DNA from 4 places in the Bowmanella yangjiangensis genome. Region 1 is predicted to be linked to each of the others. Evidence: predicted binding sites of a transcription regulator. Region 1 holds the regulator's gene; each other region holds the start of a gene.
What was found. Region 1 encodes FliA, which starts transcription of late flagellar genes. Its sites were predicted from a motif close to CTAAAGNTNNNNNNNNNNNNGCCGATA; they were not measured.
Positions count from the first base shown of each region.

Region 1 (5,152 bases):
TCCTAAAACACGCCATCGCAGGATTGCACGTATTGTCTTATCAGGAAGTTCCTGACGACAAACAGATTAAGATTGTCAGTGCCGTAGGCCAGTAAGCTGACGTAGGGGGTAAATGTGAAGATCAGACGTTTCTATGGCAAAGATATGCGCGACGCTTTAGCTCAGGTCAAAGATGAACTGGGTGGCGATGCAGTCATTATGTCAAACAAGAAAGTGGCAGATGGTATCGAAATAGTGGCGGCCTATGATCGTGAACCGGTAAGAAAAACACCAGCTCCTAAATCCGGCGCAGATGTCATCGCTAAACCTAAAGTTGCAGCCAGCAGTCTGCCCAAAACTCCCAGCCTTAGCGAGATCATCGGTGACTCAGGACCAGATAGCCTCAAAGCACTGTTAGAAAAACAAAGCCAGCAGACTCCAGCGGCTCAACCTGTGGTTGAACAGAGCGTTTCTGCCAGTCCAAAAAGTGCGCCGGTTACACGGCATGATGACGCAGAACTGAATGATATCCGTCAGGAGCTGAAATCTCTGCGCAATGTGCTGGAATTCCAGGTAGCGGGACTGATAAAGCAGGAAAGACAGCAGGCCAGGCCTTTGCATGGTTATCTTATCGACAAGCTGGTTCGCATGGGCATTACCCCGTCCCTGGCCGAGCAGGTAGTTTCCTATGCGCCCGCCCAATGCGAAGAGCGAGATGCTTGGGTTTTCTTACTCAAGCTGTTAGCCAACCGTTTGCATACCACGCAGAATGATATTCTGGGCAAAGGCGGCGTAGTGGCTTTGATGGGGCCAACAGGTACAGGTAAAACCACCACTATTGCCAAACTAGCCGCGCAATATGCACAACGCCACGGTGCTAATCAGGTTGCCCTGATTACCATCGACAGCTATCGCATTGCGGCCTATGAGCAATTGTCTACTTACGGCAAGATTATCGGCTGTACCGTCAAGAAAGCCGCCAGTGCGGAGGAATTATCCGATTTACTTCACCAGTTCCGTAATAAGGGCCTGGTATTGATTGATACCGCCGGATTTAGTCAAAGAGACACCAGACTAATCAAACAGTTAGATACTTTGACTCAATCATCCTATGCTAATATCAAACATTATCTGGTGCTGGCTGCTAATGCTCAACATCGAGTAATGGAGCACCAGTTGGCAACTTATCAGCAGATTTCTTTGCAAGGTTGTATTTTCACTAAACTGGATGAGTGTTACAGTCTCGGCGAAGCCATCAGCCTGGCCTTGGAGCATCGTTTACCCGTCGGTTATTTGACGGATGGACAGAAAGTACCCGAGGACATTAAAGTGGCTGATGCCAAGTACATAATTTCTTGTGCAGCAAGGCTGTTTAAGCAGTATGCTTTAACTCCCACAAGAACTCAGCAGGTTGTAAACTCAGCAGTATCATTATGATTGAGGATCAAGCGAGTAGCTTAAGACGAATGAACCAGCCCAATCTCATTAAAGTTATCGCCGTCACCGGTGGCAAAGGCGGGGTGGGAAAAACCAACATCACGCTGAACACTGCTATTTCGATGGCTAAGCAAGGAAAACGGGTTCTGGTTTTGGATGCCGACTTGGGGTTGGCCAACGTCGACGTTATGTTGGGCCTGCGGGTCGAAAAGAATCTTTCCCATGTGTTGTCAGGTGAATGCCTGCTCGAAGAAGTCTTGGTTGAAGGCCCGTATGGCGTGAAAATCGCTCCGGCGACATCGGGCTCGCAGTCCATGACAGAACTAACGCCCACGGAGCATGCCGGTTTAATCCGCGCTTTTAGCGAACTGCGCAGCAAAATTGATGTGTTGATTGTAGATACCGCTGCCGGTATCTCGGATATGGTGCTGAGCTTTTCACGGGCAGCCCAGGATATCATGGTGGTGGTATGTGATGAGCCTACCTCGCTCACCGATGCTTACGCGCTAATTAAGATACTGAACCGTGACCATGGTGTGTTTCGTTTTAAAATTGTTGCCAACATGGTGCGTAACGTCCGTGAAGGTCAGGAACTCTTTGCTAAACTGTCCAAAGTAACTAACCGTTTCCTGGACGTTGCTTTGGAATTAGTGGCCACCATTCCGTTTGATGAAAATATTCGTAAAGCGGTGCGTCGTCAGAAGTCGATAGTGGAGGCTTACCCAAGCTCTCCAGCTGCTGTGGCTATTTCTAATCTGGCCAAGCAGGCGCTACGTTGGCCAATTCCTACCCAGCCGGGGGGGCACTTAGAATTTTTCCTGGAACAGTTGGTAAATCAGAATTCCGCGGTCCACAGAGATAAAGAGTGAATAATAAAGCAGCCGCCTATCAGCAATTCGATAGTAAAACCAAGCTGGTTGAGCAACACGCCTCGCTGGTTAAACGTATCGCGCATCACCTGATGGCTCGCCTGCCTGCCAGTGTATTGGTTGACGATTTGATTCAGGCTGGCATGATTGGTTTGCTGGAAGCGGCCAAAAACTTTGACGGTTCTAAAGGTGCCAGTTTTGAAACCTTTGCAGGCATTCGCATACGGGGTGCCATGCTGGATGAAATTCGAAAAGGTGATTGGACGCCCCGCTCTGTGCATAAAAATAGTCGCGCTATCGCTGAGGCTATTCAATCTGTAGAGCGTGAAACTGGCGGAGATGCCCGTGATGCCGATGTGGCCGCTAAGCTTCAGGTTAGCCTGGATGAATATCACCAGATGCTCAATGAAGTGAATGCAGGTCGTTTGGTAGGTATAGAAGACCTTGGGGTGACTGAGGATGTAATCAGTACTGAGCAAACACGAGGGACGGATGCACCCTTTGATGATTTGTTACAAGGATCGTTTCAAAAAGCGTTGGCCCATGCTATTACTACCTTGCCTGAACGGGAAGCCATTGTGCTCTCACTCTATTATGACGAAGAACTGAACCTCAGAGAGATCGGCGAAGTCCTTGAAGTCAGTGAGTCTCGGGTCAGTCAAATCCATAGCCAAGCCATGTTGAGACTTAGAACTCGCATGCAAAGCTGGCAAATGGAATAAAATTTAATAAGAATAACAGTTGGTTGAATCCTCACTGGAGGCAGTTTTGGATAAAAACATGAAAATTCTTGTTGTCGACGATTTCTCGACGATGAGACGTATCATCAAGAACTTACTGAAAGACCTGGGCTTTACCAATGTTCAGGAAGCTGATGACGGCAGTACCGCATTGCCCATGCTGCAACAGGGGGATTTTGATTTTGTCATTACGGACTGGAACATGCCGGGAATGCAGGGTATCGACCTGCTTCGCGCTATCCGAGCCGATGACAACCTCAAACATACTCCCGTGCTGATGGTCACGGCGGAAGCGAAGAAAGAGCAGATCGTAGCGGCGGCCCAAGCCGGTGTTAATGGCTATGTTGTGAAGCCCTTCACCGCAGCCACGCTAAAAGAGAAACTCGAAAAGATATTTGAGCGCCTTGGGTAGTCCCTGGCGGATCCTAACGCATAAGGAACGCCTTAATGACGATTACCGAGCAAGCTCCTGTTTCGCTTGAGGATGCCCGCCAGTTGGTGGCATTGCTTGAGCAGGGAGATAATCAGGGAGCGGCACAGTTATTGGAGTCCATCACTATGGCGGATTCCATGGAACTTTTTGCCGAGGTGGGTAAGCTGACCCGCCAGCTGCACGATTCCCTGAATAACTTTCAATTAGATGCGCGTATCGCGGATTTGGCGCAGGAAGATATTCCTGACGCGCAGAGTCGCCTCAATTACGTCATTGAAACCACTGAAGATGCTGCCAACCGCACTATGGATGCGGTTGAGACCAGTATGCCAATTGCAGAACGCTTGAATGCCCAAATAAACGGTATCTTGCCTGAGTGGAAGAAGCTCATGACCCGGCAGCTACAGTTGGGCGAGTTTAAAGCCCTCTGCCATGATATGGACAAGTTCCTTGACCAGGCCAGCGGCGATTCTGCCAAACTCAATGAGCTACTGACCGAAGTGCTGATGGCACAAGGGTATCAAGACCTCACCGGCCAAGTTATTCGCAAAGTTATTGATCTAGTTAAAGAAGTAGAAGATAGCTTAGTGCATATGCTAACGGTGTTTGGCGAGCCTGAGATCGACGAAGATGCCAAGCAAGCTAAAAAAGAGGCCAGCAAGGAAATGGCCGAAGGGCCAATCATTGATGCGGCTAGCCGGGACGATGTGGTAACTGGTCAGGATGACGTTGATGATCTACTTTCAAGCTTAGGGTTTTAAGGGGAATTGATGCATGGCCTTTGACGTTGATGAGGATATCCTGCAGGACTTCCTGGTTGAAGCGGGAGAAATTCTCGAACTGCTGCAAGAGCAACTGGTTGATTTAGAAAATAATCCTGAAGATGCTGACCTGCTCAATGCCATTTTTCGTGGTTTCCATACCGTCAAAGGTGGTGCCGGGTTTCTGTCACTGACAGAACTTGTCGATGCCTGTCACGGTGCGGAGAACGTGTTTGATGTTCTGCGTACCGGCAAGCGTCAGGTAACCGCAGAATTGATGGATGTCATCCTGCAAGCGTTAGACAGCATCAATGAAATGTTCGCTAACGTCAAAGCCCGTGAGCCACTGGAACCGGCGGCCCCCGAGGTACTTGAAGCCCTGCATCGTTTAAGTAAGCCTGAATCGGAAGATGAGGTGGCCAGTACTCCTGTCGAGCCCGAACCAGAACCTATTCCTGAACCCGAGATTAGTAGTGAAGCGTCAACTGGTGGCAGCATTGACGATATCACCGAAGATGAATTTGAAGCCTTGCTTGATGAACTTCATGGCCCCGGTGGCCCTTCAGCAGCCAATACAACGGCACCTGCAATAGACTTGAATGTGGGTGATGAAGATATCACCGACGACGAATTCGAAGCCCTTCTGGACCAGTTGCATGGTGAAGGCAAGTTTAACGCACAAAAACAGGCTGCTTCATCTGCTCCTGCCTCACCTATTTCAGAACCGGTAGACGGCGACGATATTACTGACGATGAATTTGAAGCTTTGCTGGATCAGTTACATGGTTCCGGCAAAGGGCCAGGGGCCGAAAAGGCCAATGCCAAACCTGTGGCTAAAGTTGAAGCTGCTAAACCTAAAACCGACGCCAAAGTTGCCAGTGCGCCGGTGGCTAAAGCCGAGCCAGCTAAACCTGTCAGCAAGCCGGTTGCCAA
Region 1 is NZ_JAHDJU010000001.1:825,637-830,788, forward strand. Features, by position in the region: gene flhA (flagellar biosynthesis protein FlhA) at 1-95, shown strand, start outside; gene flhF (flagellar biosynthesis protein FlhF) at 115-1,416, shown strand; gene KJY73_RS03755 (MinD/ParA family protein) at 1,413-2,285, shown strand; gene KJY73_RS03760 (RNA polymerase sigma factor FliA) at 2,282-3,007, shown strand; gene cheY (chemotaxis response regulator CheY) at 3,054-3,437, shown strand; gene KJY73_RS03770 (protein phosphatase CheZ) at 3,473-4,219, shown strand; gene KJY73_RS03775 (chemotaxis protein CheA) at 4,233-5,152, shown strand, end outside.

Region 2 (5,152 bases), on a different contig from region 1:
TGCATTTAACTGTACTTTTGCTCTTGGTTTGCTGCACTACTGCCCTTATCTTGTGTTCTAGTCTTTTATTAGCTTGTATCCCATCAGGGTGACAAGCAGAACATCAACCAAGAAATGGAGAAGATGATGAGTGTATTAGTTGGTCGTCCTGCCCCGGATTTTACCGCTGCTGCCGTACTGGGCAATGGCGAAATTGTTGACAGCTATAACCTGAAAGATGCCATCAAAGGCAAGAAAGCCGTTGTGTTTTTCTATCCTCTGGACTTCACCTTTGTATGTCCTTCAGAGCTTATCGCTTTTGATAAGCGCTATGATGAGTTCAAACAGCGTGGTGTAGAAGTGATTGGTGTGTCTATCGACTCTCAGTTCAGTCACAATGCATGGCGTAACACCCCAGTTAACCAGGGCGGTATTGGTCCTGTGAAGTACACTCTGGTGGCTGACGTGAAGCACGAAATTTGTCAGGCTTATGATGTAGAGCATCCTGAAGCTGGTGTGGCGTTCCGTGGTTCTTTCCTGATTGACGAGGAAGGTAATGTACGTCACCAGGTCGTCAATGACCTGCCACTGGGCCGTAACGTTGACGAAATGCTGCGTATGGTTGATGCGCTGAACTTCCACCAGGAGCACGGCGAAGTATGTCCAGCCGGCTGGCAACAAGGTAAAGAAGGTATGCAAGCAAGCCCTGAAGGCGTTGCTAAATACCTGGCTGAGAACAGCGACAAGCTGTAATTGCCCGAAGATAAAAAAGCCGCGTTATCGCGGCTTTTTTTTGCTCTTCATCCCGACTTAGGGTTGCATGGCAATGATGTCTGTCTTCAGCAACGACAGAATATTTTCTGCCGTATTGCCCAGCAACTTGCCTTTTAACCCTTTACGCCCGACTGTACCAATGGTGACTAATCCGGCATTAATATCTGCCGCGACACTAGGGATCACTTTGTCTGGGTCGCCGGCCTTAATGTGCACATTTTCTGGATTAAGTGGAAAATCACCGGCCATTTTTTGAATCAAGGGCATATATTGCGCCTTGGCGTCACTGGCCATCTGCTTGCCACTCAGTCCCATTAAATCTTTCAATACCGGCGACATAGGCAGGCAATATACACAGTGCAATTCGCCACCAAAGTGTCTGACCCAGTCAATACCCGTGCTGAGCAGTTGTTGGTTTAGGGCCTGCTTGCTTTGCAACTTGCTGCCTAAATCCAGCGCCACCATGACATTATGCTGTTTCTTCCATTTCTTTTCTGAAACAAGCAGTACAGGTACCTGACTGGTTCTAAGCAGATGCCAATCCGTGGGGGTATAGAACATGCCTTCGCTGCGTCGCCCTGTCTTAACAATCAGGTCGTGCTTGTGCTTGCGGCTGAATTCTTCTGTCCAACTGGCAATGTTCTTTTCCCAAATCACCTGACAGGTGACTTGCTCGGGGTTGAGGTCCTGGTCCTTAATCTGGCGTTCCAGCCATTGCTGACGCTGCTCTACTAAGCTTTGCTGAATGGCCTTCTGCTGACTGGCACTGAGGTTGTCGGGTAAGTGTTTCAGTTGCTCATAGACAAAGCTAAGTACAGTTACCTTCGCATTCTGGGCATCGGCAATCAGCTTGGCTTTGGCCAAGGCCTTGGGCTTACTGCCTGGCAGATCTGCAATCACCAAAATCTGTTTCATCAGCACATTCCTTTTTGTTTTCAACCAGGTAAATCTGGCTCGGGTAGCTGAGTTATATCAGAAACAGAATCAACGGCCTAGCTTTGTTCGATGGCTAGCGGCCAGCCGCCCAATTCCCGCCATTTGTTGACGATAATACAAAATAAATCGGCGGTTTGTTCTGCATCATATAAGGCCGAATGGGCCTGTGCCTGATCAAAAGCCAAACCAGCGGCTTTACAGGCTTTAATCAGTACGGTTTGTCCAAAAGCAAGGGCTGACAGACTGGTAGTGTCAAAAGAGACAAATGGATGAAAGGGCGTGCGTTTGATCGCCGAGCGGTTAATGGCGGCATTGACAAAGCCCTGATCAAAGGCGGCGTTGTGAGCAACAATGACCGAGCGTTGGCAGTCTGCATCTTTTTGCGCTTTGCGGATTTGCTTACAGAGCTCTTTCATCACCTCTGTTTCGGGCAAGGCTCCGCGCAGGGCACAGTGAGGATCGATACCATTGAATTCCAAAGCGGCGGGTTCAAGGTTAGCGCCTTCAAAAGGGGCAACATGGAAGTGAATGGTTTTATCACGTACCAGTTGGCCATTGTCGTCCAGTTTCAAGGTGACTGCAGCAATCTCCAGCAAGGCGTCAGTGAGAGGATTGAATCCGGCGGTCTCGACATCTATAACGACAGGGAAGTAGCCCCTGAATCTTTGCTTGAGTTGTTGCGTTTCTGCTGTCATCTTTTACTCTGTTTACTCTTTGGCTACGGCATCCGCCTCATCTGGGCCGCGATTATGACAAGTCTGGCCGAGGCTATCCAGTGAATGCGCAATATGCAGGTCAAGAACCTGGCATAACGGCCGATATCTGGATAAGGAATTGGACAGAGACGCTATGAATAAACTCTTTTGTGTTCTACTAGGTTTTCTGAGCGTGCCGGCGTCAGCGGGGTTGCGTCACTATGCCGCACCTATCGAAACGTCGTCCTGGCAGCTCAGTAGCCAAAGCCGCTTGCAGTGCACCTTGAAGCACAATGTGCCCGGTTATGGCGATGCCATGTTTACCAGTATGGCCAGTAAGCAGTTGAATATGGAGTTTGAACTGGACATGCTGCAGCTCCCCAAAAACTATGGTGTGGCAGCGGTATATTCGGTTCCGCCCAGTTGGATGCCAGGTATGATGCAACGCCAGATCGCTGAAATGCCTATCCGTAAACAGTACAACGGTGATTTGCCTGAACAGGCCGCCTGGACCATTTTATCGGAACTGGAAAAGGGCTTTTGGCCGACTATTTATTACCGGGACTGGTACAACGAGCAGGATCGCGTCGCAGTTGGATTGAATGCCAGCAACTTCCTCGACCAATATCGGCAGTTCTCACAATGTGTGGCAAATCTGCTGCCATTTAATTTTGAAGATATTGCCTACACTGTGCTGTCTTATCAAAAAAGCTCGGCTGAGTTTACCCGTGGTTCGCGCAAAAAGCTCAGCATGATCAGTGATTATCTGAAGGAAGACACCAATATTGAGTTGGTGCTGCTGGATGCCTACACAGACAGCTACGGTGGCAGTTCGAGTAATATGCAGTTGTCTATTCGTCGGGCCGAGCGGGTCAAAAAATTCTTCGAAGAGCAGGGCGTGGATGCCGAGCGAATCAAAGTGACAGGCCATGGCGAGCGGCGTCATGTGGCGGAAAACAGTAACGAGTTATCGCGGGCTAAGAACCGGCGGGTGATTATCCGTATGGAAAAAGGGCTGTGATTGTCTATTAAGAATAAGGGCGCCAAGAGCGCCCTTATTTTTGTTTGCTTTGCAGATAATCAACCACTTTATCTGGAAAGTCGGTAAAGATGCCATCTACTTTCAGCCAGTCAAACACCAGAGTCAATGCTTGCTGCCAGTTCATATTAGGCGGTAGCTGGTCGGCCCTTAAGGTGTAAGGGTGAATCTTCAGAGCAAGGGCTTTGGCATCCAGCAGCAACGAGGTCGGTTGTTTGGAGCTAAAGTCAACCAACTGAGGTAACCAAGGTCCTATACCATCGGCCACTTTTGCAATGTCTTTGAGGCCCGGAGGGGAACGCAGGTAGGCGTAGTCGTTATCGGACTCCTGCCAGCTATTTTCCGCCAGCAATTGTACCAGGCTGGTTTTAAGCCCCAATTCATTGCGCAGTCTGCGGGTTTCGTTAAAGTCGAAGCACTGCACAATAACATTAGCCTCAGCGTGATTGAGGTTGTGCTTTGCCAACATCGCCATAAAAATCTTACTGATGTCCTGCCCGGCAGCTCTGTGAAACGCGGGAGATTTTAGCTCAGGATACAAGCCAATATTCGTGCCGCGGCTGCGATTGAGTTCTCGGATCAGGGTAATCTGTTGCTCGAAGGTGGCGATGCGGAAAAGTTCAGCATTACTGCCATCCTCCTGGTAACGGTTGGCAAATACCTGTAGACCTTTTTCATCGCGCCTTTCCTGCACCCGCAGGGTTTTTAATTCCGCCAGGGTGAAATCAATCGCATAGAAGCGACCATCTGTGCGTTTTCGCTGCGGGAAAATATCCGCCACATTAGTTACGGTATCCAGATGGATATCGTGCAGCACCACTAATATCCCGTCCTTGGATAGCACCAAATCCTGCTCAATATAATCCGGCCGCATACCATGGGCCAAAATGACCGCAGGCAGGGTATGCTCGGGCAAATAACCGGATGCACCGCGATGGGCTATTACCACTGGCCTGGCGATGGCCGCCAGGCTCAATGTTGACAGCAGGACTAAGGTAATCAACGTCCTTATCATGTGTTTTTTATTCCTGAATCAGTTCGACCGCATAGCCGTCAGGATCGCGCACAAAGGCGATAACCGTAGAGCCACCTTTGACCGGCCCAGGTTTGCGGTAGACATCTGCACCGCGACGCTCAAGCTCCTCGCATACGGCGTAAATGTCGTCGGCGCCGATAGCGATATGGCCATAAGCAGTGCCCATATCGTAGCTGTCTTTGTCCCAGTTATAGGTGAGTTCGAGGACAGTGTGCGTATCTTCCTCACCGTAGCCAAGGAACGCCAAGGTGTATTGATACTCAGGGTTTTCACTGGTGCGCAATAACTTCATGCCAAGTAACTCGGTATAAAATTCAATGGAACGCTCCAGATTGCCAACGCGCAACATGGTATGCAGTAATCTCATTTGTCTGGTCCTTTTGGGTTTACGGGAAGTGTAAAGGGCGTATATGTCAGTTTTATCTCTGTACGAGCAGAGATCTTCAATTAAACAGCCGCCACAACGGGGCTCTCTTGCAATGCAAACATGGCAATTGCAAAAAGTAAGCTTGCAAGGTGAGCCATTTTAAACGCTTTTGGCTCGGCATTTAGCATTTTTTACCGGATGGCAATGACGTTTTCATGCCGGCATACTTTATGCGGTAAGAATCTTCTCAAGAACCTAGCCCTAACACTTTGAACCAAAGAACCGAGCACAAACATTGAGCATATCGCGCAACTTTCATGGTCTGA
Region 2 is NZ_JAHDJU010000003.1:666,957-672,108, reverse strand. Features, by position in the region: gene KJY73_RS18705 (peroxiredoxin) at 127-732, shown strand; gene KJY73_RS18700 (universal stress protein) at 790-1,668, opposite strand; gene rnt (ribonuclease T) at 1,746-2,384, opposite strand; gene KJY73_RS18690 (flagellar protein MotY) at 2,539-3,405, shown strand; gene glpQ (glycerophosphodiester phosphodiesterase) at 3,440-4,438, opposite strand; gene gloA (lactoylglutathione lyase) at 4,446-4,826, opposite strand.
Region 2: a site for FliA is predicted at 2,484-2,510, ahead of KJY73_RS18690 (flagellar protein MotY). Genes of this name have one in related genera too.

Region 3 (5,152 bases), 210 kb from region 1:
CATCGGACAATCCAGACATAGATTCGGAGGCACCGAGGAACAAAATTCCTTCTTTGTTCAGGCCTGCGGCAATTTGTTGCAGTATCTGTGTTTTGATCTGTGCTGAAAAGTAAATCAGCACGTTGCGGCAAAACACAATGTCGAACTTGCCTAACGAGCTGTAAGATTCCAGCAAATTAATCGGCCGAAACGAAACCATATTCGTGACTTGCGGCCGCAAGCGCATCGTACCGTTTGCCGTGGGCTCGAAAAACTGACGTTTACGCTCATCAGATAAGCCTCTGGACAATGACAGATTGTCATACTCTGCAGTTTTACAGCGGTTAAGCATATCTGAAGAAATATCCGTTCCCACAATCTGCACACCGCCAGGGAAAGCCCCGGGACTACGTTGCAGAAACTCCAGAATGCTCATCGCTATGGAATAAGGCTCCTGGCCGGATGAACAGGCCGCAGACCATATACGCAGAGGACCCGCTTTACCTTTAAACTTCTGTAACAACTCATTTTTCAGCAATTCAAAGGGGTAAGTATCGCGGAACCATAAAGTTTCATTGGTGGTCATGGCATCGATCACCGCTTCACGCAGTGTTCGGTCGCGACCATTCACAACATTACCAATCAACTGAGGAAGATTCGCAACATTGAAACGACGTAACAAGGGCGACAATCTGCTACGCACTAAATACTGTTTATTGTCGCCTAAAACGATGCCACATTGACGCTCCAGATAATCCCGGAACATGGCATAGTCTTGGATTCCTATCTCTTTATCAGGCACAAATTAATCTCTAATTATTCAAGACCTAACCATTTCTTGACCGAGTTGGCCAATTCGTCTGGATGGAACTTAGCGATAAAATCGTCTGCTCCAACCTTCTTTACCATTGCCTGATTAAATACCCCACTCAGTGAGGTATGCAGAATCACATGAAGGTCTTTCAGCTCGGGGGAGTTTTTGATTTCTGCAGTCAGAGTGTAGCCATCCATTTCTGGCATCTCAATATCTGATACCAATACGCCTACACGATCAGTCACGTTACCAGTATCTTCAGCCAGCTCTCGCAAACGAACCAAAGCCTCCATACCATTTTTGGCTGTTTCAATTTTCAGCCCCAAGCTTGTCAATGCTTTTACTACTTGGTTACGTGCGACGGAGGAGTCGTCGGCAACAAAAATAAGCTTATCCTGAACCGCGGATACATCCAATCCGGCAATCACCTCCGCGCTAACATCGGTTTTCAGCGGCGAAATTTCGTTGAGTATTTTCTCAACATCCAGAATTTCAACCAGCTCGTTATCAACTTCGGTGACCGCCGTCAAATAACTGGCGCGCCCTGCCCCTTTGGGTGGCGGCAAAATAGAATCCCAGTTGATGTTGATAATCCGCTCAACGGAATTCACCAGGAATCCCTGCACCGACCGGTTGTATTCAGCAATGATAATAAAGCACTTGCTGATGTCTTCGATAGGTTTACCGCCGGTGGCTAAGCTTAAATCAATCACTGAAATAGTTTGCCCACGGATGTGTGCAACACCACGCACAAACTTGTTAAGCTTTGGCATAGCAGTCAGGGGCGGACACTGTAAAACTTCCCGCACCTTGAACACATTAATACCAAAACGCTGTCGCCCACGTAACTTAAATAGCAGCAGCTCCAGCCTGTTTTGCCCAACCAGTTGTGTACGCTGGTTTACCGAATCTAAGATTCCCGCCATAAAACACCTCAGTGATGAATCAATTCAGGCACAATACTTGCGATAACTCATTCAATTGCGCATAGGTTGCCTTAGAAGACTTGAATTAGGCCTTTAGCCGACTGATTTTTGACATGCCGAGGTGTTTTCATCCCCGGCCTAGTTCTCGTCAACCCTTCGGCTTAAAAACCTGCGTATATATTGCTTCCGTCAATAAGCTTAACGGGTAGCGAACACACATACGGTTTCAATGCCCAGACCCTATGTTACTAGAATTTGTCTTTAAGCATAGCCAAAGTGGCCTGAAGTAAACATGATTAATTCAGCTAGAGTTATGAGAATATTGATTTTTTTGCTACTAACCATAAAAAGTGTCGGCGTTTTAGCCGAAGTGCCGGCTATTGCATCACCACATCAGCAAGTCAGCGACACGGCCAGACAATATGTGCTAGAACGTCTTACCCAGTTAAGTCCTGATACCAGTCAATTGGATGTGGAAGCTGCGACTGTAGATGAACGCTTACAAATCCCTCAGTGCGCTGAACCTTTTATTGCTCAGGCTAGCGAAAATAGCCTGTCGCAGTCTAATGTCACAGTCCGCGTAAGTTGTGTCTCATCTAACTGGTTTTTATATGTGATGGTTAAAGTTCGCCAAACCCAAGCTGTTGTGGTGACCAAAGTGCCGGTTTCCCCCGGCACATTGCTGGACGAATCTCAGCTTGAAGTCATTCAGATGGAACTTGGCCAGTTGCACAGCAGTACGTTTGCCAATATTAGTGATCTCGCAGGTGCCCGAAGCAAACGTCGCTTGCGCGCTGGACAACCACTTGAACCCTCGCAGCTATGCTATGTCTGTAAGGGAGATAGCATAGTGATCAGAGCCAATGCCGCAGGGTTGCAGATTAAAACCTCGGGTATAGCTCTACAGGACGGTAACGTCGGCGATACCATACTCATTAAGAATCGCGCCTCCGAGAAACAGATTAACGCCCGCGTACTTAGTGCGGGGGAAGTTGCAGTGGGAATTTAGTCATGTATCATGCTATTTGGCTCAAATTTTCAGCAACTGTGTCGATAAACAATTGGCAACTGTTCCCAACAGGTGAGCCGGTTGAAATAATTTGCTAAAGTAACCCTAGCATCTGCCGATAACGTAAGCAGAGGTTTATCAGGTAGTGGATGTGAGCATGTCGATTAACAATATCAATGGTAATTTGAACAAGCCGCAGGTAGACAGCCAAAAGCTCAATCAACAGCAGCAGGCACAAAACCAAGCGGCCGCCCAGGCGAATGAAGCCAAGGCACAAACAACGGCTCCCAGGCAGGATTCCGTGTCTTTGACACAATCTGCTCAGCAGTTGGCACAAGTGCAGAAGAAAGGTAATGACACACCAGTTAATCAGGAAAAAGTGGATCGCCTGAAGCGTGCCATTCAGTCTGGTGAGTACAAAGTGAATCCTGAAGTATTGGCGCAAAAAATTGCCAAGTTGGAATCCGAGTTGTTTGGGATTAAGTCCTAAGTGTCTACGCAGAGAAGTCTTGAGCTATTAAATCAGCAAAAGGACGCTCTGGCGCGCCTACAGCTTTTATTAGACACAGAGTTACAACAGATCAGCAGTCGCGATGCTGAAGCCTTAATTAGCTTAGTTAAAGAAAAAGAAGTTTTGTTGGAGCAAATTCAACAGCAGGATGAGCAACTTTCAACCCTACTACCAAGCGAACTAACCGAACAGCAAGCCACCCTCAAAGAGCAGATTATTGACCTGGTCAAAGACTGCCAATACCGAACGCAAATTAACGCTACCGCAGTGGAACAAGGTCAACTGCGCCTTGAACACTTGCGTAATCTGATAGTTGAATCTCGCGCTAAAGAAAGCCTGACCTATGACAAAGCAGGCAAAAAGCATTCAGGCAGTCGGGGCAGCGGTATTAGCGCCTAGGCAAATTACTTGGCGACTTAACCAGCGCGTCATTTAACCCCAACACGCCTCAGTAATATTTCACCTCTTTAATACGCTTTGGTTTAGCCACACTAAGATAGATATCATGCACCTTGCGCATATCAAGTTCTAACTCTGTGGCATAGGTATCTTCATCCACCGCGTAGCTTTTGATTACTCTGGCGCCACGAATTACTCCATCCACCGAAGAGCGCAACTGTGCGTTTTCCAATACCAGATTAGACAAATTCTGCTGACCGGACAAACGCTGACCATAGACCTGCTCCGCCAATTCACGATAGGCATCGAGCTTAGACGCTTTGATGGCCTGCAACATTTTGACGGTGTCTGAACTACCTTGTTGCGCGGCAATGGGCGCGTAGCCAACTGCTTTTAACAGGGGATAACTTTCGGGCTCAATATACTCCCATTCAACCTGCTTATCATAAAATGTAGAACAACCCGTCAACATCCCAAACAACAGGCAATATCCCAGAACTCGCATATAGTCACCTCTAACGAAAAAGCAGTGAAGGGCTGCTCCCTATATATGTGCAATAGATAAAGCAAAATACGTACCGCATTCTAGGCGTCAAAGTTTTGCTGTAATAAAACGGTACGTTTTGTGCTTAACCACTTGGCATTTAGCTTATAAGGGTAGTCCTGTGAAACGGTTTTTAGTGCTGATATCAATATTGCTAAGCCCTGCTAGTCAGGCGATTTGGTTTGAAGCCACTGGTCAGGCTGTGATTGTGCAGGGCGATAAACAGCAGGCCAGGCAATTGGCCACTCAGGAAGCAATTAAGCAAGCCTTGATGTTCGCTGGCGCCAGGGTGAGTTCAGTACAAAAGCTGGCCAATGGTTTGTTGCAAGATGACCGTTTCGAAATCCGTGCAGGCGGAGAGGTGGATAGGGTTGAGCTTGTCAACGAGGTTTATCAAGACGATATCGTCACCGTATCGATTCGCGCCGATATTTTCCCAGAAGAAGCGCAATGTTCAGGTGCCGACTATCGTAAAAGTCTGGTGACCAGTTGGTTCCCCATTAAAGACAAACGCCAAGCCACCTTAGGTGAGGTATTTGACTTAGGCAAAGCCTTACCTAAACAGCTGAGTCGTGCCTTTTCATTATCGAGCCGACATGTACAAGTCGATGCCATACAGAATTTTTATCTGACACCAGATCTCCATCCAGCGGCTCAGGCCATGGGACTGACCAAGCGCAGTGGCGGACAATTGGCACTTCTGGCAGAAATCACCGATCTTAGCCATCAGCAAAGCACGCCAGGCGCACTCACGTTTTGGCGTGACGCGACCATTGAGCGGCAATTTGCTCTACAGGTAACCCTGGTGGAAGGGATGACAGGGGAAGTATTAATGCAAGAGCAATTCCATACCAGCGCCCCCTGGCAATTTAGTCTTCACGACAGCATTCAACCTGAGAGTCAGCAATTTTGGCAGTCCAGCTATGGTATGGCAGTCAGTGACCTGCTTACGTCAGTCGCCCAACGTGTA
Region 3 is NZ_JAHDJU010000001.1:1,037,740-1,042,891, reverse strand. Features, by position in the region: gene KJY73_RS04655 (CheR family methyltransferase) at 1-781, opposite strand, end outside; gene KJY73_RS04650 (chemotaxis protein CheV) at 796-1,719, opposite strand; gene flgA (flagellar basal body P-ring formation chaperone FlgA) at 2,033-2,728, shown strand; gene flgM (flagellar biosynthesis anti-sigma factor FlgM) at 2,886-3,218, shown strand; gene flgN (flagellar export chaperone FlgN) at 3,219-3,638, shown strand; gene KJY73_RS04630 (LPP20 family lipoprotein) at 3,688-4,143, opposite strand; gene KJY73_RS04625 (flagella assembly protein FlgT) at 4,304-5,152, shown strand, end outside.
Region 3: a site for FliA is predicted at 2,823-2,849, ahead of flgM (flagellar biosynthesis anti-sigma factor FlgM). Genes of this name have one in related genera too.

Region 4 (5,152 bases), 930 kb from region 1:
GGGGCTTTCAGCTTTGGGTGAATTTGCCTGCGGCTGAGAAGATGTCTGCTCCTGGTTATCAGGATTTAGCGGCGGATAAGATCACCGAAATCACAGTGCAGCCAGGTATTAAAGCCCGGATTTTAGTTGGACGAGTGTTTGATGCAAAAGGACCGGTTACCACACAAGCCGTTAGCCCGCTGTTTGTCGATATTCATGCTGCGCAGGATGCTGAGTTAACTATTCCGGTTGACGTGGGGCATAACGCCTTTGTCTACCCCTATGAAGGTCGGATTCAAATTACAGACACAGCGGCGTTAAAAGGGCAGTTGGCCGTACTCAGTGACGGGGAAGAGGTCAATATTCGCATCAGTGCCGGAGCCCGTTTTATTCTCGTGACAGGCCGCCCTATAAACGAGCCCGTGGTGCAATATGGGCCTTTTGTTATGAACACTCAGGAAGAGATCCAACAGGCAATTCGTGACTATCAAAGTGGCAGGTTGGCGTAAACCAACCTGCTTGCTAACTCAATTCTGCTCTTCTTCGCGTTTGCGAGGCTCACCAATCGCCCGCTCATCACCTTTACAGATAGTGTCGTACTGATCACGGTAGTAGCGAATTTCCAGACAGGCCTCCTCGTAACGCTTTTTAGCGGTTAATGCCTGCTGAGGATGTTCTTTATCCATCATGATTTTGCGCCACTCGGCACATTGTTGTTCCTGTTGTTTAACCTCAAGAATGCGCTCGCAGGGTGCATCATTACTGGTGCATCCCATTGATAGACTGGCCAGAAGGACGGGAATAATGGCTTGATATTTCATCTGTGCTCCAGGTAACTTTTTACTTTGTCTTTAATACTGTCAAACTTGGTTTGATGGCTTTCGGGTAATCGCATTCCATCGACCATACGGTAGGTTTGACGACATTTCATAATGAGCGGTTGATCGGGCTTATGCATTTTTTCCATCAGCTTAATAAGACACTGCAACAGATTTAGCGCCACGCCGGTATTCATTGGTGCTAACTCCTGTGCGCTGAGGAAAGACTGATAAGCGGCTTCGTATTGTCCCTCGGCGTATTGCGATATGCCGGCTCGGTTGTACTTATTATAATTCTCTCTGATTTCGTTCTGACGGTGTTCAATATTGTTGATCAGGTATTGCAGGTTAGGATCAACCGGCAAATTGCTGCTACGCATTTCCATCAGTAATTGGCTGGCTTCCTCAAACTCACCTAAATCAGACATTAGGGTGAGTGAGTCAGGAGCCAGTGCCATGGGATATTCTTCAAAGCGCTGGCGCAGTTCATACTGGGTGGCATTTAATGCGCGTTTCGCTTCAAGTAATTTCCCATCGATAAGATTTATCCTGGCGCCAATCAGCTCCTCAAAAATATTGTAGTCAAAACTTTCCTTAGTACGGCTAAGCAACTCATCATTGCGATTACGCTGCAGTACCAGCATGGCTTCCTGGTGATAGCGATTGCGTATTTTCTTGTCTTCTGCCTTGGAGGCAGCATCCAAAATGCTGCGAACATAGTTGCATAGATGGGTAACGCTGCGATGTACCGATTTTTTGCTTTGTTCCAAAATGGCTTGGCAGCAGTTCTTGGCCATTTCAAAATCACCGGCGAGGCGGGCAATTTCGCAACCCAGAAATTGTCTTGTGAGTGAAAATGGTGCCAAGTTCAGGGATGTTTGAATGGTCTTTAATGCCTCGTCCAGTTCATTACGCTTAACTCTGCACTGGGCCATAATATCCAGGCCTTCTACCGCGTAGAGCTTTTGTGCCGCAACCCGGCTGGCTAATAACATGGCATCTGGAATGTTACCCAGATACAGATGCGTTCTTGCCAGAGCAATATTGATCCACGGGAGTGGCTTGGCATCGCTGATGGAGTTGAGCAATTGCAAGGCTTCTTCATTACGACCTTCGCGCCACAATAAATCCAGCAGAATCGACAGACAGTACTTGCTGTAGCGGTTGCCAGAACGAATCAGATTACGACATTCTTCAATCGCCGAGGCGTTATCGCCATCCATGATTTTCTGATAGATGTGCTGCAAGGTGTGGCGTTTTTGATACGCCTTGGCCAGACGATTATGCAGTTGTGACTGAGAAAATGGCTTGATGATATAGCCGTCGGGTTGTTTCTCGATGCTACCAAGAACCATAGGGCGGTCACTATCTGCACTGACCATCATGTAAATCGTGGTGGCTTTAACTAACTTGCGTACCCGTAACTCTTCAAGTAACTGATAGCCGTTCTTTTTGTCGCTGCCAAGATGCAAGTCGGAAATAATAATATCGAACTTTTCCTGACGGCAGGCCGCGACGGCAGATTCGCCGTTTTGCACTACTACCACTGATGTGGCACCCAGGTTATTCATAATACCGCGCAATAAAATAAGGAAAGGTCGTTGATCATCAACGACAAGTACGCGCTTGTTCAGATAGGAGAGGGTTGCCATCGTAGCCCGGGTTCTATACATCCAGTGTTTACAGCTTCGGCCATCTTCTTTTAATCGCCAATCGAAAGCAAGCTCAATGCCACGCTAAAGTTATAGGCAGTGCATACGATATATCTGCTAGAAGGGTAGGGAACGTCATGCAATCGGTAGTTAACGATCTCGAATTTAGTGGTGTATTAAACCGGGCGGCCAAGCCGGGTCAGGCACAGACATTTAGTCTGCTGCTCAGTATGTTGCAGCAAAACTTACTCGAACGCCCTTTGCCTGCGCGGCAAGAGCAGCCAGATACCTACTCTTCCTTACCAGAGATTACCCATACCCCCGCCATTCCTTTACAGGCAGAGAGCGCGCATTGGCATCAGATGGAGGTACAAGGCGCTTATATTCAACATCAGCTCCTGGCCTCGGCACGCTTGTGGCAATGTATGCACCCTTCTCCTTTGGCGCTCTACAATGATGTGAAGCGGATTGACGATGCAGTAACCAATAACTGTGATTGGCATTGTCAGCAGCGTCTTAAAGGCCATAGCACTGAGCCTATGTTGTCTGATGAAACGGCGTTATTTGATATTCTTGAACAGCTAAACGCAGCCTGACCTATCAAAAAATAGCATTTGGCCGAAATTGTATTCTTATGGTCCTGTCGGACATGTCTGTCCCCTGTATAGTGTGCTGGTCAGTTTTTGGGGAGCGTTAATGAAACAGATCGGCATTTTTCTTTACGATGAGGTTCAGGCAGTTGACGTTGCGGGTGCCTTGGACACTTTTGGGCAGGCTAATGCAGAGCTAATAAAGCTAGGCCGGTCACCGGCTTACCATTTGCATTTGATTGGGCTCAAGCCAGGTCTTATCACTGCTGAGAATGGGCTTAAGTTAGCTGTGGATATTGGGCTGGCGGATAGCCTCGAGCTGGATTATCTGGTATTACCCGGCGGTTGCGGCAGTCAAACGCTGGTTGATAATGCCAGCTTACTTGCCTGGATTCGCACGCAGGATGAAGGCGTGCAAAAGATGCTCAGTATCTGCACTGGGGCATTCCTGCTTGCTGCTACAGGCCTGGTTGATGGTCGGCGAGTGGCGACCCATTGGCGCTTTACGCAGCAATTGCAGAGGATGTTTCCTGCCATTAATGTGGATGCTGATGCGCTTTATTGCAGCGACGGAAAATACTATTCATCTGGAGGCATGACCGCGGGCATCGACCTGTGTTTATCCATATTGGAGCAGGATCTTGGCTTACATCTGGCGCAAGTCGTAGCCCAGGAACTGGTCATGTATCTGCGTCGCACAGGCACTCAATCTCAGTATTCAAGACCACTTAGCGTTCAGGCAAGCCCAGAGGCTCGCTTTGTACGTCTGCAGCAATGGTTATTGGACAATCTGCATCAGCCAGTCACTGTCTCGCAGATGGCTGAACAGGCCTGCATGAGCGAGCGGCATTTTCGACGCCAATTTAACGCACGTTTTGGCGTAACGCCCAGTGGTTATTTGGAACAACTGCGGCTGGACAGGGCCAAAAGCCTGCTTATGAGTGATGGTTATAGTCTGGAGCGTGTGTGCACGGAATGCGGCTTTGTGAATACCAGTAGCTTCGGACGTTTGTTTAAGCGGCGCTTTGCCACCACCCCCATCGCATTTCGAAATCACTTTAGTCGATAGCTGCTTTGTACAAGTTTTAAAACACCAGGTATTGCGTTGCAGTAAATTTCATACTTTCGGCTAGAAGACGATGCGGGTGACTTAACCTTACAATCTCGTCGGTCTGATGGTTTGCGAAACCCTTGTTAATGTCTGTTGTTTTCTTGCTTTGCTCTTGGTTAACCTATTGATATCAAATAATTATATTTGGTGTAACTGTTGCTAAGACGTTGGCTTAAAAAGTTGTAAGGATAGTTATGCTAAGTAAAAAATTACTCAATCTTGTTGCGGCTGTGGCCTTCCTCAGCCCGCTTTCATCACATGCAGCGCTTATTGTTGGTGCAAATGATGCGCTGCTCGGTGCCACTGGTGTAACAGTCGGCAGTTATATCTATGATGTCAGTTTTATCGATGGGTCCTGCCAGAGTGTTTATTCGGGTTGTAACGAGATTAGCGATTTTACTTTTCAGGATTTAGCTAGCGCTGATCTGGCATCACAGGCGTTGCTGGATCAGGTTTTTCTCGGTATCTATGACACTAACCCATCATTAACTAATGGCTGTACTGCATCTGATAGATGCTTTGTTGTTACCGCTTATGGTTTTGAGGATACATCAACTAAAAGTGCTTCCGCACGAAACGCATCCAGCATAGAGGACGTGATTGCACATTCTTCAATGAATACCTGGTGGGATCACTCAAACCCAAGCAATGGCTCCTCCGCCAGGGTGACGTTTGCCAAATGGTCTCTGGTAGGACTGGCCGATATTCCTTCTCAGATACCTGAGCCATCGGTCTGGATACTAATGCTATTAGGCTTGGCTAGCTTAGGCATGTCACGCCGCCGGACTAAGCAATAAAGTTTCAATGCTATTGAGAGTGAGTCGACATTTCTGAGATTGTCGACGGGGTAGAGAAAAGAGCACTGCTTGGCAGTGCTCTTTTGCTATTTAGAGTTCATTGGCATAAGCAAACAGGGCAGGGGCACCGCCGGTATGCCAGAACAAGACCTTGTCATCGGCGCTGAAATAGCCTTTTTGGATAAGATCCAGTAGGCCTGCCATG
Region 4 is NZ_JAHDJU010000001.1:1,751,071-1,756,222, forward strand. Features, by position in the region: gene KJY73_RS07815 (pirin family protein) at 1-488, shown strand, start outside; gene KJY73_RS07820 (hypothetical protein) at 507-800, opposite strand; gene KJY73_RS07825 (response regulator) at 797-2,449, opposite strand; gene KJY73_RS07830 (VC2046/SO_2500 family protein) at 2,587-3,045, shown strand; gene KJY73_RS07835 (GlxA family transcriptional regulator) at 3,146-4,108, shown strand; gene KJY73_RS07840 (PEP-CTERM sorting domain-containing protein) at 4,345-4,947, shown strand; gene KJY73_RS07845 (D-cysteine desulfhydrase family protein) at 5,038-5,152, opposite strand, start outside.
Region 4: a site for FliA is predicted at 2,534-2,560, ahead of KJY73_RS07830 (VC2046/SO_2500 family protein). Genes of this name have one in related genera too.